Regions from separate parts of the Shewanella sp. YLB-07 genome, predicted to be linked through region 4. Evidence: predicted binding sites of a transcription regulator. Region 4 holds the regulator's gene; each other region holds the start of a gene.
What was found. Region 4 encodes LexA, which represses DNA repair genes until DNA is damaged. Its sites were predicted from a motif close to TACTGTATNNNNATACAGTA; they were not measured.

Region 1 (4,747 bases), on a different contig from region 4:
CACACGTCAGTGCGCTAAAGATCCCGTCTACGCGCCTTGTTTATTCGAATTCGTTTACTTCGCACGTCCCGACTCAACCATAGATAAAGTTTCTGTCTACGGTAGCCGGGTGAACATGGGCGCTAAATTAGGTGAAAAAATTAAGCGTGAATGGGAAGATCATGACATAGATGTGATTATTCCGATTCCGGAAACGTCATGTGACACTGCGTTAGAGATAGCGCGTCACTTGGATCTTCCATATCGCCAAGGTTTCGTTAAAAATCGCTACATCGGCCGTACTTTTATCATGCCTGGTCAACAAGAGCGTAAGAAGTCGGTACGTCGTAAACTCAATGCCATAGGTGTCGAGTTTAAGGGCAAGAATGTCTTATTGGTCGATGATTCTGTGGTTCGTGGCACGACTTCAGAGCAGATCATCCAGATGGCTCGTGAAGCCGGCGCTAACAAGGTGTATTTTGCCTCTGCAGCTCCTGAAATTCGCTTCCCTAACGTCTATGGTATCGATATGCCAACGGCGAGTGAGTTGATTGCTCATGGTCGTGATGTGGACGAGATCAGTAAGATGATTGGTGCCGATGGTATGATCTTCCAGGATCTTGAAGACTTGGCTGAAGCGGTTCGCATGGAGAACCCTGAGATTAAGCGTTTCGAGACCTCGGTATTCGATGGCAACTACATCACTAACGATGTGGATCAGGCTTATCTGGATCATATCACTCAGTTACGTAATGATGATGCTAAGGCTAATCGCAGCAAAGATATCGGTACTAATTTAGAGCTTCACAACGTTTGTCATCCATAAACACTCGCTTAATAGTGAGTGTCTTCTTAGCGAAGGCAAGTTAACGTTTAGAAAGCCGACATATCAACTTTGAGTGTCGGCTTTTTTATTGTTCAAACTTTGGGGAATGAAGATGGTACAGGAAAACACTTATCCAATCGGCGTCACGGGTCAGAAGTGGGGCGCAGCGGAAAAGGTACTCTGGTTAACCAAGCAGACGATTAAGCGTTCCTATCAAGCTGAGGTGGCCGCGAGAATTGCGCCACTTGCCGAGCACTTTCAAGTCGACCAGTATGGCGCCTTGTCTTATAACCCCAGCGAATACCCCTTGTTTGTGGTCAAGTCTACGCAGTGGAGTGAAGATAAACCGACTGTGTTAGTCACGGGCGGGGTTCACGGCTATGAAACCAGTGGCGTACAAGGGGCGATACGTTTCTTGGAAACCAAGGCTAAGGCGTATGAGGACAGGTTTAATATCTTAGTAGCCCCATGTGTTAGCCCCTGGGGATATGAAACCATCAACCGCTGGAATCCCAATGCGGTCGATCCTAATCGCTCATTCTATCGAGACAGTCCGGCCGAAGAGTCAGCGGCCTTGATGGCGTATATTGCAGATTTAGGAATTGATATCACAGTGCATATCGATCTACATGAAACTACAAATACTGATAACTCAGCGTTCAGACCGGCCTTAGCGGCCAGAGATGCGGTGGAACATACCAATTGGAATATCCCCGATGGTTTTTATCTGGTGGGCAATACTGAGCTTCCGGCCGAGGCATTTCAAACTGCAATTATCGAGTCGGTAGAAAAGGTTACCCACATAGCTCCAGCCGATGATGCAGGTAAGCTTATCGGTGTCGCCTTGTCTCAGTTTGGCGTAATTAACTATGCTACTAAGGCTCTGGGACTGTGCGTCGGCTTTAGTGACAGCATCTATGCCACCACGACAGAAGTGTACCCGGATAGCCCTAAGGTAGATGATGAGAACTGTGTGTTAGCGCAAGTTTCCGCAATCACAGGTGGATTGGATTACATCTTACCACTCTCTTAATTACCTATCTTAATCCCTTATGTAAAGTTAGCTGTAGCCACTTATTAGCGTTAACTCTCTTATTGTAGAGTTAACGCTTTATTTATCGTTTTCCAAGCTCAAGCTGTAATTTAAGCTAAATGAACACACCAGACGAGCATCCAGATGGCGAAGAGTACGCTAGCAGCACGTTTACTCACAGTATGTCCCATGCTCAATCCTATGAGTGTGCTGATACAGGTTAAGACTATTTGCATGGTCACCAATAACATCAATTCAAAGATTTTATTGTCAGTGATTAGAGGGGTGATCAACAGGGCGACAGCGGTCACCATGAGGAAATGATATAGAAGTAGCTTATCTAAGCCGCTGCCGGTTTCTGTGGTCGATGCAATCATGATGTACCTGCTTAAAAGATTAGCTAGTCGCTAAATAATAACCAAATGATAATCATTCTCAACTGAATTTACACAATAATAAGTATTGCAGTGCTATTGTAGGGAATTATACCTGCAGTGATTGCAGCTAGTGTCTCTTTAGGCTAAAGTTACTGGTAATTTGTACAGTAGTTTGAGTTCCGCTTATGATTCTTTATATCGCAGAAAAACCTTCCCTCGGGCGAGCCATCGCCGATGTGCTGCCTAAACCCCACAAGAAGGGTGACGGTCATATAATGGCGGCGAACGGTGATTGTGTTTCCTGGTGTATCGGTCATCTGTTGGAGCAGGCTGAGCCCGATAGCTACGATGCCGCATACAAGTCGTGGAAGTTTGAGCATCTGCCCATCATTCCCGAAAAGTGGAAGATGAATCCTAAGCCCAAAACTCGCAGTCAATTGACCGTGCTTAGGGGCTTAGTAAAAAAAGCCTCACAACTGGTTAATGCCGGCGATCCTGACAGGGAGGGGCAGCTATTAGTCGACGAAGTGATCTCTCATTTTGGCGTTAAAGGCGATAAGCTTAACAAGACACAGCGTCTGCTGATCAGTGATCTCAACCCCCAAGCGGTGAGACGTGCATTGGGTCAGATGCGCAGTAATCGGGAATTCATTCCCCTGTCTACTTCTGCTTTAGCTCGTTCTCGTGCCGATTGGCTCTATGGTATGAACATGACCAGAGCCTACACACTACAAGGGCGTAAGGTGGGTTATCAGGGCGTGTTATCAGTAGGGCGAGTGCAGACTCCCTTGTTAGGTTTAGTGGTTCGCCGGGATGAAGAGATAGCTAACTTTGTTTCTAAGTCTTTCTATGAAGTTCTGGCCAAGCTGACTACAGAGAAAAATGAGGCGTTTACAGCCAAATGGCAACCCAGTGAAGCCTGCCAACCTTATATGGATGAAGAAGGGAGAGTCTTGTCTAAAGGGCTGGCACAGAATGTCGCCGGTCGTATCAGTGATAAACCGGCACAAGTTACTCAAGTTACTGCTAAAGATAAGCAGCAAAATGCGCCTCTACCTTATAGTCTATCTTCGCTGCAGATTGATGCAGCCAAGCGATATGGTATGAGCGCCAAAGAGGTGCTCGACACCTGTCAGACGCTTTATGAGCGACACAAGTTGATCACTTATCCCAGATCTGACAGTCGTTACTTGCCGGCGGAGCAGTTTGCCCAAGCCCCTCAAGTCATAGATGCGGTGCTATCAGGGGCGGGTGAGTTAGTCGAAAAAAGTGATAAGCCAGATCCTAAGATAAAATCTAAGGCCTGGAACGACAGTAAGGTCGATGCTCACCATGCCATCATACCCACAGAAAAACGAGCCAACCTCTCGAGTCTTAGCGCTCGGGAGAGGCAAATCTACCTGCAAGTGGCTCGTCAATATCTCGCCCAGTTCTATCCGCCTTACCTCTATAGCGAAACTGAAGTTCATGTGTTGATCGAAGGCGGTCACTTCAAGACTAAGGCAAAGCAGGAAAGGGCGCAGGGTTGGAAGCAGCTATTTGCGCGAAATAATGCTGGTAACGCAAATAGCGCTAGCGCTGGCAAGGAAGACGATGATGAGTCACAGCAGAAGTTGCCAGCCCTGAAGAAGGGTCAGTCTTTGCATTCCGGGGCTGGTGTGCTTATCGAGAAACAGACCCAGCCACCGAAACATTTTACCGACGCCACCTTGCTTGGTGCGATGACGGGGATTAATCGCTATGTGACGGATCCTGAGGTCCGAAAAATATTGAAAGACACTGATGGGCTGGGCACCGAAGCGACCCGAGCCGGCATCATAGAATTATTGTTTAAGCGCACCTTCCTCAGCAGACAAGGCAAAACCATTATTGCCACCGAGGTCGGTAAGGGGCTGATTAACAGTCTACCTTTGAGTGCTACCACGCCGGATATGACTGCACTGTGGGAGAGTAATCTCGATGCCATCAGTCGTAAGGAAGCTAAGTATCAAAGTTTTATGACGCCACTCATCGACTCTCTAAGCAACTTGATCACTCAAGCCGGTTCACAACTGCCGACAGCCTTACAAGGGGTCAAAGCGCCGAAGAGCTCTTTTAAGAAGCGTCGTTACACTAAGAAAAAAGCCAAGAGTTAATCATAGGTCTGATTGGGATTAGATGACCATGAGCCGGGGATGGCTTGTTGAGGGAATTCACACCGATAGAAAAGGGAGAGAATGATTCTCTCCCTTTGGTTATGGCTTGTTATACCAATTGGTATTAATCAATTACAAGATGAAGGTGGATACCTGAGAGCTGAGATCGTTGGCACGATCTTTCAGTTTCTTGGCTTGTGATAAGTCAGCCATCGCCGCCACGGTTATCTCATCGGTGACATCTTTAATTGCGACGGTATTTTGGGTGATTTCACCCGTCACTTGAGTCTGCTCTTCGGCCGCTGTCGCAATTTGTCCCGCCATCTCTGAAATTGCATTGACCGCTTGAGTTATCTCCTCAAGGGCATTGGCCGCCTCATTGACATCTGACACACTG
Region 2 (4,747 bases), on a different contig from region 4:
CGCGCTTGCTCGCAACTTTGTGTTGCGGCTCCTGCGTTAAGGCGGGTAACTCGCTGAATGGAATTGTAGGGGTTAACGCCCACGCCGAGAATCCGACAAAAATACTGGCGATTGAGACAGCCAGGGAAATTTTTCGCATCAACAAGTTACTCCTTTACTAAAATTAAAGCATGATGTGCTCAACACTAACTTTTATGGTTAGGCCAGAGTCCAATTGGACTTGAACATCATTTCTCTTAATATCAACGATAACACCAGAAACTGGCGACTTACCTAGTTTGACACTAACACGCTGATTTTGTTTCAGCTCATTTAACACTGCTGGCGTCAAATTAACAACAGGCGCAGGCTCTTTCGCTGGCTTTTTAGCCACTGGCTTGACTCGTTTAGGCGCGGGTTTCTTGGCTTGCTTAGCAGCTTGCCCTTCCTTCCTTGCCGCCGCCGCTTTCGCTACGCGTTTCGCCTTTGCTTTTTCCTGACTCTCTTTAAGCGTCGATTGCGCGTGTTCGACATGCTCTTGCTCTAACTCACCACACTCTTTTCCTTCGAGGTCGATTCGCTGAACACCTGCTTTTACGCCCTTCAGATAACGCCAACTACTAGTATAGCGTCTCAAAGCAATTCTCAATTGAGTTTTACTGACTTTAGAATCATCAGCTAACCTTTCAGCCAACTCCTGAAACAATCCAATTTTTAAAGGTTTAGTTTCGCCTTCGGCAATAAAGCACAAAGGAAATGTTTCATATAAATACGCAAGAATTGCGTTGGTGTCGGTCAACTTGTCTGTTGATTCCATTATTTCTTCCACAGTTTAAAAGGGGCACTGCCTAGACAGAAAGTAGGCTATACAGTGTCGTTTATATTTGTCTTTCGCGGGCTCAATCAGATAATCCTCAACAGAATTATCGAGACGCAGCTCAAACACGGCAGACATACTCTAGCAATTACAATTAACAAACGCCAAGCATTCATTCCCAAATGAGGGATATCCTCGACGTCCTTAGTATTCGAACCGCCTATTATAAACCCCAGTTTGACGATTGCGAACACGAATTATGAAAAATTGGTTATAGTTTAGCCAAATAACGCATTTTCGAAGCTTGAGACTAAGTTTTCTAGCCCAATTTGATCGTTCTCATCGAATCGAGCTAGCTTAGGGCTGTCTATATCCAAAACGGCGATGAGTCGGTTATCCCTAAGAACGGGGATGACTATTTCAGAATTACTCGCCGCGTCGCAAGCAATATGCCCTGAAAATTGATGAACATCTGCCACTCTAAGTGTTTTTTTCTCTGATGCCGCCGAGCCACATACTCCCCTGCCCAGTGGTATACGCGTACAGGCAACCCGGCCCTGAAATGGGCCTAACACTAGCAGCTCATCTTTTAGCAGATAGAACCCCACCCAATTTAGATCTTCGAGTGAGTCATTGAGTAAGGCGGAAAAGTTGGCCATCGCTGCCACTAAGTCATCTTCCCCCTGAAGAAGGGCTTGTGCTTGACGGTTCAGCGTTTGATAAAATTCAGTTTTCATACAAACTTCCTAACACTTTATTTTTTTGTATCGACATTTTTAGCGTCGGCTTTCTTAGTCTTTTTTTTAATTTCTGTCGTCTCTGTTTTCTGAGGTACCACGCCTTTAAGCAAACTGAGCAATAAGTCCTTGTGTTGAGCAAGATAAAAACTCAGTTTTTCACAGGTGACTTCATCTATCTCTAATTCTGACTCAGCTAAGAAGGGGGTTAGGTTATCGGCGATATCAAGCATCTTATCGTAGGCATCAGCCTCCTTCTTAGATGTGAATGTCATTTTCTCAACCCCCTCTCTGACCACTACAAATTTAGTTACAACCGCCATAACGTCCCTCTCACTGTTTATATATACAGTTGTAGGGTCTCATAAAAATAACTTCTTATGCAAGTATTCTGGAAAATCTGATATTATCTGTCTGATTATAGAGTGATATCTATCAGGTTTTTCCAACTAAGCATGACTCAATGACAAGCAGTTCAGACGAATTAACACATTTCGTCGAGCCAAGTATTAACAAGAAAAGGGATGTGTAAGAAAGGGTGAAATTACTTACGGAACATGAGTGTGCAGATACCAGTGTGACCCTGTGTCGTTCTTGTGATCTTGTGATAAGGAAGCGAGCCTTGCCTTCGTCTGTTCGTGCCTTATGCCCTCGATGTCATACTCCCATCTATGATGCACCATATTGTTCCTTAAACGGCATGTTAGCCCTGTGCCTCACCGCGATTATTTTTTTCATCCCGGCAAACTTACTCCCCGTTCTCGAGTTACATTTTCTTGGCAGCATCAGGACCACAACCATATCCGAAGGTGCCATGGCTGTAGCAAACCAAGGTTATTGGGTCGTCGCCATTGCCGTTCTCACCTCGGCGGTCATCGCACCTGGTTTACTGCTTTTATCTGTGCTGTCGCAAATTTTAATTATCAAGTATCGACTGCAGGTGCCTTTTTTTCGAGATATATTGAAGCGCCTGCTTAAATATCATGGTCTACTCTCACAACTCACCATGTTAGAAATTTATATGATCAGTATTTTCGTTTCCGTCTTTCAACTCACGGACTATACCGATATCTATCTGGGAATGGGCACCTTCTGTTTTGCCATGTTATTTCTGGTAACCCTATTTTTACAGCGTGAATATCATCTCGAACATATGTGGAGTGTATTAGATGACTAGCCCCTCTGAGCAGCCACAGAGAAACCAAGGGAAAGATTTAGGCCTGACGCTCTGTCCTTCATGCCAACAGTTGATGTCCCACAAGGCAACCCATTGTTCAAGGTGTGGCTCAACACTCGCATTTCGTGATTATTCCAGCCTGCAAAAAAGTTGGGCCTTGCTGATAACCGCCGCCATTTTATTGATCCCGGCAAATATTTATCCGATCACTATCTTTACCAGTCAGGGACAGACACGTCACGATACTATTTTTACCGGTATCACCCACCTTATCGATCTGAATATTCTGCCGATTGCAGTCATATTATTTACCGCCAGTATCTTAGTTCCTATTTTAAAAATCTGTGGCTTGACTATTTATCTGCTAGCCATCAGTTTCCGTCTGCCCATCTCCAAGAAGAGGTTGATGGTCGGCTTTCATGTTATTGAATGGATAGGTCGATGGTCAATGCTTGACCTGTTTGTCATATCTATTACCGCTGCGGTGGTCAATATGGGGCAATTGCTCGATGCAAAGCCCGGACCTGCCGCTACCGCATTTGCTTTAGTGATTTTACTGACACAAATTGCCGCTAAAGTACTTGATACTCGTTTACTCTGGGATCGATTGGAATCGCAAGATGACACAAATAGAAACACCGAAAGTAGTTAAGAAGAAGCTTTTTTCGCCTATCTGGCTTCTCCCCCTTGTGGCTATTGCCCTAGGGTCCTGGTTAGGCATAAAAAGCATAAGAGAAGCCGGTATTGAAGTGCGTATCCACTTCCCCAGCGCGACTGGGATTGATGTCGGTAAGACCTTAGTACGCTATCAAGGGCTGACGGTGGGTAAAGTCGTCGATATTGGCATCGATGACGAGCTACAAGGCGTTAATGTCGATCTAAAGATGGATTACCGAGCGGATCCATTTTTGAATGAGCAAACCAAATTTTGGCTAGTCACACCTAAAGCCTCGATCACAGGGGTAGAAGGTTTAGATGCGCTTTTCTCAGGGAATTATATCGCCATTCAACCTGGTGGAGGTCAGTCTCAATCCTTTTTCGAAGCCGAAACGGATGCCCCAGCCATGCTGCCGGGAAGCGATGGTTTAGTCATTGAATTAACAGCCGATACCTTAGGGTCTTTGGATGTAGGCTCACAAATATTCTATCGACAGATCCCCGTCGGAGAAATCATCAGCTATCATCTCGAAGGCTCGAGGCAAATTTTACTGAGCGCATTTATCAAGAAGCAATACACTCATTTGGTAAAGACGGACTCTCAATTCTGGAACGTGTCCGGACTCCATATCACCGCCTCGCTCTCTGGCATAGAGATAAGATCCGAAAGCCTGTCGTCTATTCTTGCCGGAGGCCTTAGTTTTAGCTCTTCCGATGACTCTCAAAGAGCCGAAAATGGACACAGTTACCGAGTCTATGACAGTCAAGCATTAGCCCAAGGTGGCATCGAATTTGCTCTGACAGCCACTGAATCGGATGCTGTATCTACCGGCACGGCCATCGTTTTCAGAGGCATCAATATAGGTCGTATCACAGATACACATCTAACCGATACAGGTGTGGAATTCACCGCCAAAATTGATAAAGAATATGCCCAGTTGCTCTCAGGTACGTCTCACTTCTGGCTTGAGGGTGCCGATATATCCTTGTCTGGTATCAAGCATGCGGGGCGCTTGATCACAGGTAGTGTCATTAACTTTTCACCAGGAAGCGGAGAGCCTAAACAGCAATACCCTTTATTGGAGATAGCACCGGATCAAGACGCACAATCTAAATTACTGTTAAATTTAACCGCCGAGAATAACCCGGGAGTCGGGATAGGGGCCGAAGTTCGTTATAAGCAATTGGCCATTGGCAAGGTCAATTCCGTCAGCCTTAATCAGGCATTAACTGGCGTAGAATACCAGATTGAGATCTGGCCTGAGTTTACTGATTTAGTTAATACCGATAGCTATTTCATCCCCGAATCGGCCCTGTCAATCGAGGCATCCCTCGATGGTATATCAGTGAAAACCCGTGACCTATCGACCTTGACAAAAG
Region 3 (3,770 bases), on a different contig from region 4:
GATTTATGGGATTAGCTCTAAAACTTATGGCAGTTGGGAACGAGGAAGGACTGCAGTTTCTTATGATGATCTGTCAGCGATTTTCGACCAGGTATTTCAATTGCCCCTGGATAAAGTGACTGAGGTGGCAAGCCATGCAGCATGAGAAAAGCGACGCATTAATGAATATTAAGATACTACGGAAAGAGTTGAAAGTGTGGGGCCGCTATTGGGCGCAGCAAGAATTTGGTCAAAGTTACTCAAGCCGAAGTGCTTGCGACCGACTAAAGGAACCGTTTATTCCCAGCAGTTGCGGTGGAAGTCGTGAGCATGTACCACCGGAGCACATCAATCGCTACGACATGAAAGTATATTGCTTGACGGTAGATTGTCGTCGAGCACTAAGAGCCCAGTACATTTGTAACATGGAATGGCCGCTTCTGGGATTCGATAGCAAGAAAGCGTTTTTATTTTGGTTAAGACGCGCTGAAACAGAACTTCTAGCTAATTAATCTCAAAGGCATTAGGGCAAACGGTAAATAGCAATCAGTAAGCAATTGATTTACTGGTGATTAATATTCTGTTAATCTCCTGCCGCACTAGAATAAAGGGAGTTAAATAGTGAAAAACCTTTTTTACTTAATTGCATTGCTGCTGTCAGTTAATGCAAGCGCAACCAGTAATGGCCACCCGCCTGATTATCCAGATGATGCTGAATATAAAGCGCCTACACCTACTTCTTTGAAAACATTATAGGGGAGTACTTATGAAAAGCATTATAACTGCCAGTTTAGCTTTAGTATTAGCATTATCAGCCAATACTGCAGTTGCAGGAAATACAAACATGGATAGTAGTTATATCTCTGTTGATATAGCTCCCATATGCTCTCAACAAGGTCAAATTACTTTAAGTTTTACTAATGTATCAGGGCAAGATCTCCTAGTTGATCCTTATTACATGGACAAGTCTAAGTTTGATCCTATATACGCTGGTCTAAGCTTATATACGGTGATTGAAGGTCCTAGTTTAAATATTACTTATAAAACAAAACCCAACTATGAAGAGTTTGACTGGTATGTGTTAGCAGCAGGAGCTACTGTCGAGCACACTGTTGATTTTAGGGATTATTCAACTAAAACATTCGATGAAACGGTGCAGTATGTCCCCCTATTTAGTGGTAATAATATTGATATAATTACTACTCAAGAGGGGAAAAAGATTAGCTTGTTCATGAATACTGATGATGCACACGAATCTGATATTTTCGGCCCTGAATGCTGGAAGTAGTACTAAGTTTTTTGAATGCATACTAAAGGCGCTCCGGCGCCTTTAATCGTCTTAATTTTTACGTGGGTCCTTCTGGCTAAAAGCCGTGCGGGGGCGGCGAACCTCAGTGCTTAACTACATATGAGGATTTTGGGGTTAGGGTTGTTGTTTTATCGCGGCAAGATAGTCCTGATAGCGATCAACTCACATGAACCCCTAATTTAGCATTGATTATATAGAGTTTTAACAACATCCCCGCTATGACTCTTTGGGTCGCTGAAATCAGATCCAATAGACCAACTTTGTGATCCTTTACGAGTTCAACTGCTTTTTCTCATTCTCTCTCTTATTCTGTTTGACACTTTCAATTGGAATGCTTCAAATCATTAAACTTGATTTTTTAGGTTATTTACTTACAATGACTGTACGGATATACAGTCATTGGGTGGTTTATGAGAATTATCAATATTAGTGCTAGCTGCGGCATTACAGGTTTCGAGAGTCCAGCTAAAGATTACTATCAGAAGCCACTAAATCTAGATGATCTGCTGATTGAAACTCCTTCTGCGACTCAAGTCTATTTGGCTCAAGGAGATGATTTACAAAATATAGGTGTATTCGATGGTGATTTGCTTGTTGTTGACCAGTCGAAGAGTGTTGTTTGTAATGATTTGGTCGTTGCTGAACTGAATGGTGAATTGATCTCCACTCTTATAAATACGAAGTATCGGGTTCTATATTCCGATCCTGGCAGCTCAAGCTCTATTACGATTCAAGAGTTCGATGAGTTTGTAGTTAAGGGAGTGGTAATTCGTTCGGTTCGCTGTCATCGCCCAGTTAAAATTGAAGAGTTATCACTTAACTGATAACTATTGAATACAAGGCTAGGGTATTTAACATTTTGGGTCGATTGTTACCGTTTTTCGGTCGTTTATTACCTTTTTAATCCCCTTCTAAATGGGTATATTTAGCTAAGCTTGTTATTGCTCTGTTTCAGCTATTTCAATCGGTCTCTCGCTTCGTAGCTCCTTTTTAGGAGCTATTTTTTTGCCTGTTGCTAGGTGGGTTTATGTTTCGTAGCAAGGTTTATATTGCCGGGCCAATGTCAGGTTTGGTCGATTGCAATCGTTTGGCGTTTAATCTCGCTGCTGATGTTCAGAAAGAATTAGGCAAAATTGTACTTAACCCAGCAATACTCCCAGCTGGTCTGAGTGAAGCTGAATATATGCAGATCTGCATTCCCATGTTGATGTGTGCTGATGAGATATACGTACTTGATGGTTGGGATCTCTCGGATGGAGCGCTGGCTGAGAAAGCCCTAGCTAAAAAGCTCGACCTCAAAATTGTTTATCAAGAAGGTGTTGATCATGACATCGCTCTACTTGGTTTAACTGCTTCTGCTTAGCCTCGTTAAGGCCTACTAATTCTAGTGAGTTAATGATGAATCTATCCCAAAAACTTGCGGCATTTGGTTTAGCCTCGGTAGCCGTTTTTGCCGGGACAACTTTAGTGGCTCCTTTCGAGGGACGAGTCTTGGAAACTTATGTTGATCCAGTTGGCATTCTTACTGCGTGTTATGGCCACACAGGCCCAGAGCTAGAGCATCGTCAATTTTTCAGTGAGCAGCAGTGTCTAGAGTTATTCGCCAAAGACTTAGCTAAGTTCGATAGGCAACTTCTACGGTTATCACATCCGGTGATGCTCACTGACGGTGAACATGCAGCGTATCTCAGTTTTATCTATAACGTTGGGCCTGGGGCTTTCAGAGATTCAACGCTTCGACGCAAGCTTTTAGCAGCAGATAGAGTTGGGGCTTGTAATGAGCTATCACGTTGGGTCTATGCCGATAGTAAAAAATTACCTGGATTAATACGGCGCCGTGAAGCAGAAAGGAAAATTTGTTTAGAGGAGTTAATTGATGTTGAGACAGCTGCTATCCGCAGGTGGTCGATTTCACCTGTATATCATTGCGTTTTTAATTATAGCGATCGTCCTACTAGGAGTTTCCCTTTCTCTGGTCCGTTCAGAAGTTGCCATTAAAGAAAGTGAAATTGAAACGCTCTCGTTAGCCAAAGCCGTTTTACAGACCGATTTGAACTTCATGGCTGAGAACGTCAGGAAAGCCGAAGTTGAAAAAGAACGCTTAAGGCAAGAGACTCAACGAATATCGGTTCTAAATATTGAAAATTATCAGGCTAAAAATGAGATTGAAACTGCCTTTTACCAACAATCAAAACAGCTGGATAGGTTAAGGAACTCCAAGAATGATCAAGTTAATGATTGGGCCAATACTCCTTTGCCTATTGATGCTGCCAGGTTGCTCAAGCAAGCCGCTAATTGTGCGCGCCGTGACCACCACTCAGACAGAATATGTGTTACCTCCAATGGAAATGATTAGCGAGTGCCAACTGCCTCTTGAACAGGTTACGACTAATGCCGATCACCTCGAGTACAGTTTATTGTTGCTTAGTATTATCGCTAAATGTAATACCGATTGGCTAAGACTCAGAAAGTGGTGGGAGGC
Region 4 (4,747 bases):
CCTCGAGGAGATAGTTCTCTCCCTTCTCCTCGGTTCCTTCTATTTGTGCTCTCGGGGTTGAGAGTAAGCTATAGAATTCTATATCTTGATCGAAATAGCTGTAATGCCATTTCCATTGAGAGCCTGTGATCTTGATGGTGATGTCGGCATCACTAGAATCTTCCATGGCGATTAAGGTTTTAGTCGCTGGAATTGCCATAATAATGAGTATGATGAAAGGTGTAATGGTCCAGGCTATCTCGACCTTAGTACTTTCGTGGAAATTGGCTGCTACGGCACCCTTAGACTTTCGGTGATTGATCATGGAATAGATCATTACTCCGAAAACCACAACACCGATGGCGCAACAGATATACAGGATGATCATGTGCAGGTTGTATACCTGTCCACTGATATCCGTGACACCCTTGGTCATATTAAGGGGCATTTCTGATGCCAAAACGTATGGCGTAAATAGCAACGCCAGAAAAATATACAACACTCGCTTCACTAGACTTCTCCTCTGTCAAAAATTAAGACAAAGAAGAGTCACACAGTAAGTCTCTGCTCTATGCAAACTCTTCAGTTCCCAAAAAAGCAACGATGACTTCAAAGTGCAGTGGCGGTTCACTTGTTATTTTAGTTTGGCAGTCACTTACTACCAGAGTTAACCACGCTCGCACCTACGGCTGAATATATCAGTACCGACTTCAGCGAGGTAAATATCTGGCCTTACACAGATGGCAGGGCTTTACTACGCCGACTACTAAATCGTTTGGATATAACAAATTATCGTTGTTATATCCCTAACTTACTTGGTGTTGAATTATTGATCAAGATCACTTTTAATGAATTTTTTAAAAATTTCGAATAAAAATCAAATACAAAAAAGTCCCTTGCGGGACTTAAATAATCATTTTTCTATTGGCTACATTGACTGGAGATTAGTGCAGAGATCCAAATAAACAGGCTTGATTGAAGTGAGCATCTGTTTGTTCATGGGCTTTAGCATGTAAGTGACTATTCGCATCTTCGATGACAATGCCAAGGGCGCGAGCGCTCTTTTCTACGAGTCTGAGTCGTCGGTTGTCACGGGAATCTAGGACCTGAGTCCAGCAGATGACGGCACTGGATGTACCACTTATGAGTGCTTTTTCCATGGCCCATAAGGTTTCGATTTCGTCTTTAGCATGAACCAACAATACTCGGTCCATCCTAACACCGGCTTCGGCTAACATCTGCTTGTAACCTATGTTGGGAGGACTGATCAATACGATCCATTGCCCCTGATGGCTCAATGTGGCGAGCCGATTACTCACCTTTTTCAGTTCCACCCGGCCCTGAGTGTGGGTACTTACTGTAGTGATACTTCCACACTCTTGGGTGATGGACGCTTGGTCAAGGGGATTCGTCCATAAACCTGGGTGTCTAGGGCTATTTCCGATTAAATTTTTCATTACCAAGCTCCTTCGCCAATGTGCGATTTCATCTATTGCCAGTTGCCGTTACGGATCACACCGACTGCCAGCCCCTCAATGCTCAGGCTCTGACTGGTGAGATCGACCACTATCGGTGCATAGTCTTCATTTTCAGCATGGAGATAAACCATGCTGCCCTTTTTCTCGAAGCGTTTTACTGTGACATCCTCTTCCACTCTAGCCACGACAATTTGGCCATTCTTGGCTTGTGAAATCTTATGCACTGCGAGCAGATCACCCTCGAGAATGCCGATATCTTTCATGCTGTCGCCGCGCACCCTAAGTAGAAAGTCGGCACAGGGACGAAACATGCTTGGGTCGACCTGATAATGTTGTTCTATATGTTCCTGGGCAAGGATGGGTTCGCCTGCGGCAACCTGGCCGATCAATGGCAAGCCTAAATCTTCTGGCTCCGCAGCTTGTGTGAGTCGGATGCCGCGGGACGTACCGGGAATGATCTCTATGCGACCTTTCTTAGCCAGTGCCTTAAGATGTTCTTCGGCAGCGTTGGCGCTCTTGAAACCTAGTCGCTTAGCTATTTCGGCTCGAGTCGGAGGCATTCCTGTATCGGAAATATTACGCTTAATGAGTTCTAGAATCTCGGCTTGTCTTGGTGTCAAAGGTCTCATGATGAATCCTGTCTTTCTATACAGTTACTGTTAGTATATACAGTATTTTAGTCAGTGCAAGGATTAACCAAGATTAGTGAGTATGCAAAAAAACTCTCAATCGCAAGCCCATGGTTTATATTTATTATTTTGGTGTGACTACTCGGTGCTTATATAACGTTAAAAATAGGTGGTGGGCATGGCCTCCTTGAATTATATATCTTTTGTGCTGGTGGTTATCTCTCTAAACTGGCTTATTTTATGTTCTAGGCTATCGAGATGAATTGTACCTATACCTAATATTATTAACTTATGTTGCCTTATAAATGTGAACACCCGTAAAGCTATCTAATATTAATTTTTTTGAAAATTATATTCAATCTCAAGTGCTTTGAGTGTCGAATCAGGCATGCGGGGGATTTTGCTGACTACTATTAGGGAGATCTCTCTTTTATCTGGTATTCTATGCCGTTATTAAGAAGACTCACATTGTATAAGAAAAATGTCAAAAAAAGACTCTCTTTGGTATAAATCCTTACGTTGGATTCAGAAAAAGCTGGTACAAACAATAGTTGTACCCCATGACCCCTTCGCCGATCTCAACTTAGATCCAGATAAGCCTATGGTTTATGTGATGAAGACTGAATCTCTCAGCGACATCGCTTCCTTAAGTGAAATCACTAATAAGTATGGGCTTCCAAGCCCTTATGATGAGTTGGTTGTCGATGGTGAGTACACGCCGAGGGTGGTGTGTCTGGAAGGTGCCAAGCCGCTATTTGGCCAAAGAGAAAGTAACGAGTTTTTCTTAAATAGCTTTATGGATCTGCTCAAGGTACATAGGCAGAAGCCTGAACTGGATATACAGCTAGTGCCGGTTAGCCTTTACTGGGGGCGTACTCCAGGTAAAGAAGACGATACCATGAAGGCGGCGGTATTTGAGCGTCAAAATCCTACCTGGCTGCGAAAATGCCTGATGATCCTCTTCCTGGGTCGACATAATTTCGTTCAATTTTCTAATGCCGTCTCAATTCGTTATATGGCCGACGAACACGGCACCGACAAGCGAATTGCTCATAAGTTAGCTCGTGTTGCTCGAGTCCACTTCAGCCGTCAACGTAAGGTCATGACCGGACCTGTTTTGCCTAAACGTCAGGTGCTATTTCAAGACCTGTTAAATTCAGAGTCCCTGAAGAAGGCGATTCTGGAGGAAGCGGCGAGCAAGAAGATCTCCGAAGTCGAGGCCAGAGCAAAGGCGATGGAGTATCTCGATGAAGTTGCGGCGGATTACTCCGAGAGCTTTGTGCGCATCGCCGAGCGTTTCTTGGCCTGGCTGTGGAACAAGTTGTACAAGGGTATCAATATTAAAGGTGCCGAGCAGGTAAGGCAGCTACATCATGATGGTCATGAGATCATCTATGTACCTTGTCATCGTAGTCATATGGACTACCTACTACTGTCTTATATTCTTTATTATGAAGGCATGGTGCCACCGCACATCGCTGCGGGTATCAACCTCAATTTCTGGCCTGCTGGGCCTATGTTCCGCCGTGGTGGAGCCTTTTTCATTCGCCGTAGCTTCAGGGGTAATAAGCTCTATACAGCGGTTTTTCGTGAATATTTGGATCAGCTGTTCACCAAAGGTTATGCGGTAGAATACTTCACCGAAGGTGGGCGTTCACGCACCGGGCGTCTGCTCGCACCTAAGACTGGCATGATTGCCATGACGCTCAATAGTGTGCTGCGAGGCATGGAAAGACCGGTAACTTTAGTGCCTGTGTACTTAGGTTATGATCATGTGATGGAGGTCGCCACCTATCATAAAGAACTTAGCGGCAAGAAGAAAAAGAAAGAGTCTGTTTGGCAACTGTTTGGAGCGCTGCGTAAGCTAGGTAACTTCGGTCAAGGCTATGTGAATTTTGGTCAACCCATCACCTTAGACATCTATCTGGACGAGCAAAGACCCGATTGGAAGCAGGAGATAGCCAAAGATCCTGAGCAGAAGCCGAAGTGGCTGACTCCTGTGGTGAATTCCTTAGCTAATCGGGTTATGACAAGTATTAACGATGCGGCGGCGGTGAGTTCGGTGACTCTGACCAGCTTGGTTTTACTCGCCTCTGAGCAACATGCTCTGGAGCGTTCACAGCTTGAGAAGCAGCTAGATCTCTATTTAAAATTGCTCAAAGATCTGCCCTATACCGAGTTCACCTCGGTACCCGAAGGTGATGGCAAGTTACTGGTACAGCAAGGTTTAGAGCTAAAGAAGTTTCAGCTAGATAGCGATCCGCTTGGTGATATCATCTCAATAGAGGATAGCCTTGCTGTAGCTATGACCTATTACCGTAACAATATCATTCACCTATTGATTGTTCCCTCGCTGATTGCAAGCTGTTTGACTCAGCATGATCATGTCACCAGAGACGAGATTGTCGCTACGGTAAAAGATTTCTACCCCTTGCTGAAAGCGGAGTTGTTTATGGGTATTGAGGACATAGAAACTCATGTTACCCAAGTTTTGGATCTATTTATTGCTCAAGGTTTAGTGACCGAATCCGGATGTCTCTCACCTGTCGAGAGTCAGATCAACCAGCTGTTACTGCTTGCGGGTACCGTGAGTGAGACTATGCAACGCTATGCCATTATATTTAATCTGCTGGCAGTCTGCCCTAAGATGGAGCGCTCTGA

Region 1: the regulator LexA is predicted to act here: its motif matches at 2,366-2,385, upstream of FS373_RS02990 (DNA topoisomerase III).
Region 2: the regulator LexA is predicted to act here: its motif matches at 1,868-1,887, upstream of FS373_RS19830 (YebG family protein).
Region 3: the regulator LexA is predicted to act here: its motif matches at 1,667-1,686, upstream of FS373_RS17495 (S24 family peptidase).

What each region holds. Positions count from the first base shown of each region.
Region 1 covers NZ_VOQB01000001.1:743,979-748,725, forward strand. Annotated here, with positions in the region: gene purF (amidophosphoribosyltransferase) at 1-805, shown strand, start outside; gene FS373_RS02980 (M14 family metallocarboxypeptidase) at 918-1,838, shown strand; gene FS373_RS02985 (hypothetical protein) at 1,949-2,215, opposite strand; gene FS373_RS02990 (DNA topoisomerase III) at 2,401-4,350, shown strand; gene FS373_RS02995 (methyl-accepting chemotaxis protein) at 4,483-4,747, opposite strand, start outside.
Region 2 covers NZ_VOQB01000009.1:220,457-225,203, forward strand. Annotated here, with positions in the region: gene prc (carboxy terminal-processing peptidase) at 1-139, opposite strand, end outside; gene proQ (RNA chaperone ProQ) at 164-796, opposite strand; gene FS373_RS19825 (GAF domain-containing protein) at 1,075-1,533, opposite strand; gene FS373_RS19830 (YebG family protein) at 1,551-1,856, opposite strand; gene FS373_RS19835 (paraquat-inducible protein A) at 2,072-2,710, shown strand; gene FS373_RS19840 (paraquat-inducible protein A) at 2,703-3,362, shown strand; gene FS373_RS19845 (MlaD family protein) at 3,331-4,747, shown strand, end outside.
Region 3 covers NZ_VOQB01000007.1:334,006-337,775, reverse strand. Annotated here, with positions in the region: gene FS373_RS17510 (helix-turn-helix transcriptional regulator) at 1-145, shown strand, start outside; gene FS373_RS32465 (hypothetical protein) at 601-735, shown strand; gene FS373_RS17500 (hypothetical protein) at 746-1,267, shown strand; gene FS373_RS17495 (S24 family peptidase) at 1,699-2,112, shown strand; gene FS373_RS17490 (DUF4406 domain-containing protein) at 2,316-2,651, shown strand; partial or broken gene FS373_RS17485 (lysozyme) at 2,687-3,160, shown strand; gene lysC (Rz1-like lysis system protein LysC) at 3,511-3,770, shown strand, end outside.
Region 4 covers NZ_VOQB01000012.1:177,459-182,205, forward strand. Annotated here, with positions in the region: partial or broken gene coxB (cytochrome c oxidase subunit II) at 1-490, opposite strand, end outside; gene FS373_RS23285 (cell division inhibitor SulA) at 924-1,436, opposite strand; gene lexA (transcriptional repressor LexA) at 1,469-2,086, opposite strand; gene plsB (glycerol-3-phosphate 1-O-acyltransferase PlsB) at 2,568-4,747, shown strand, end outside.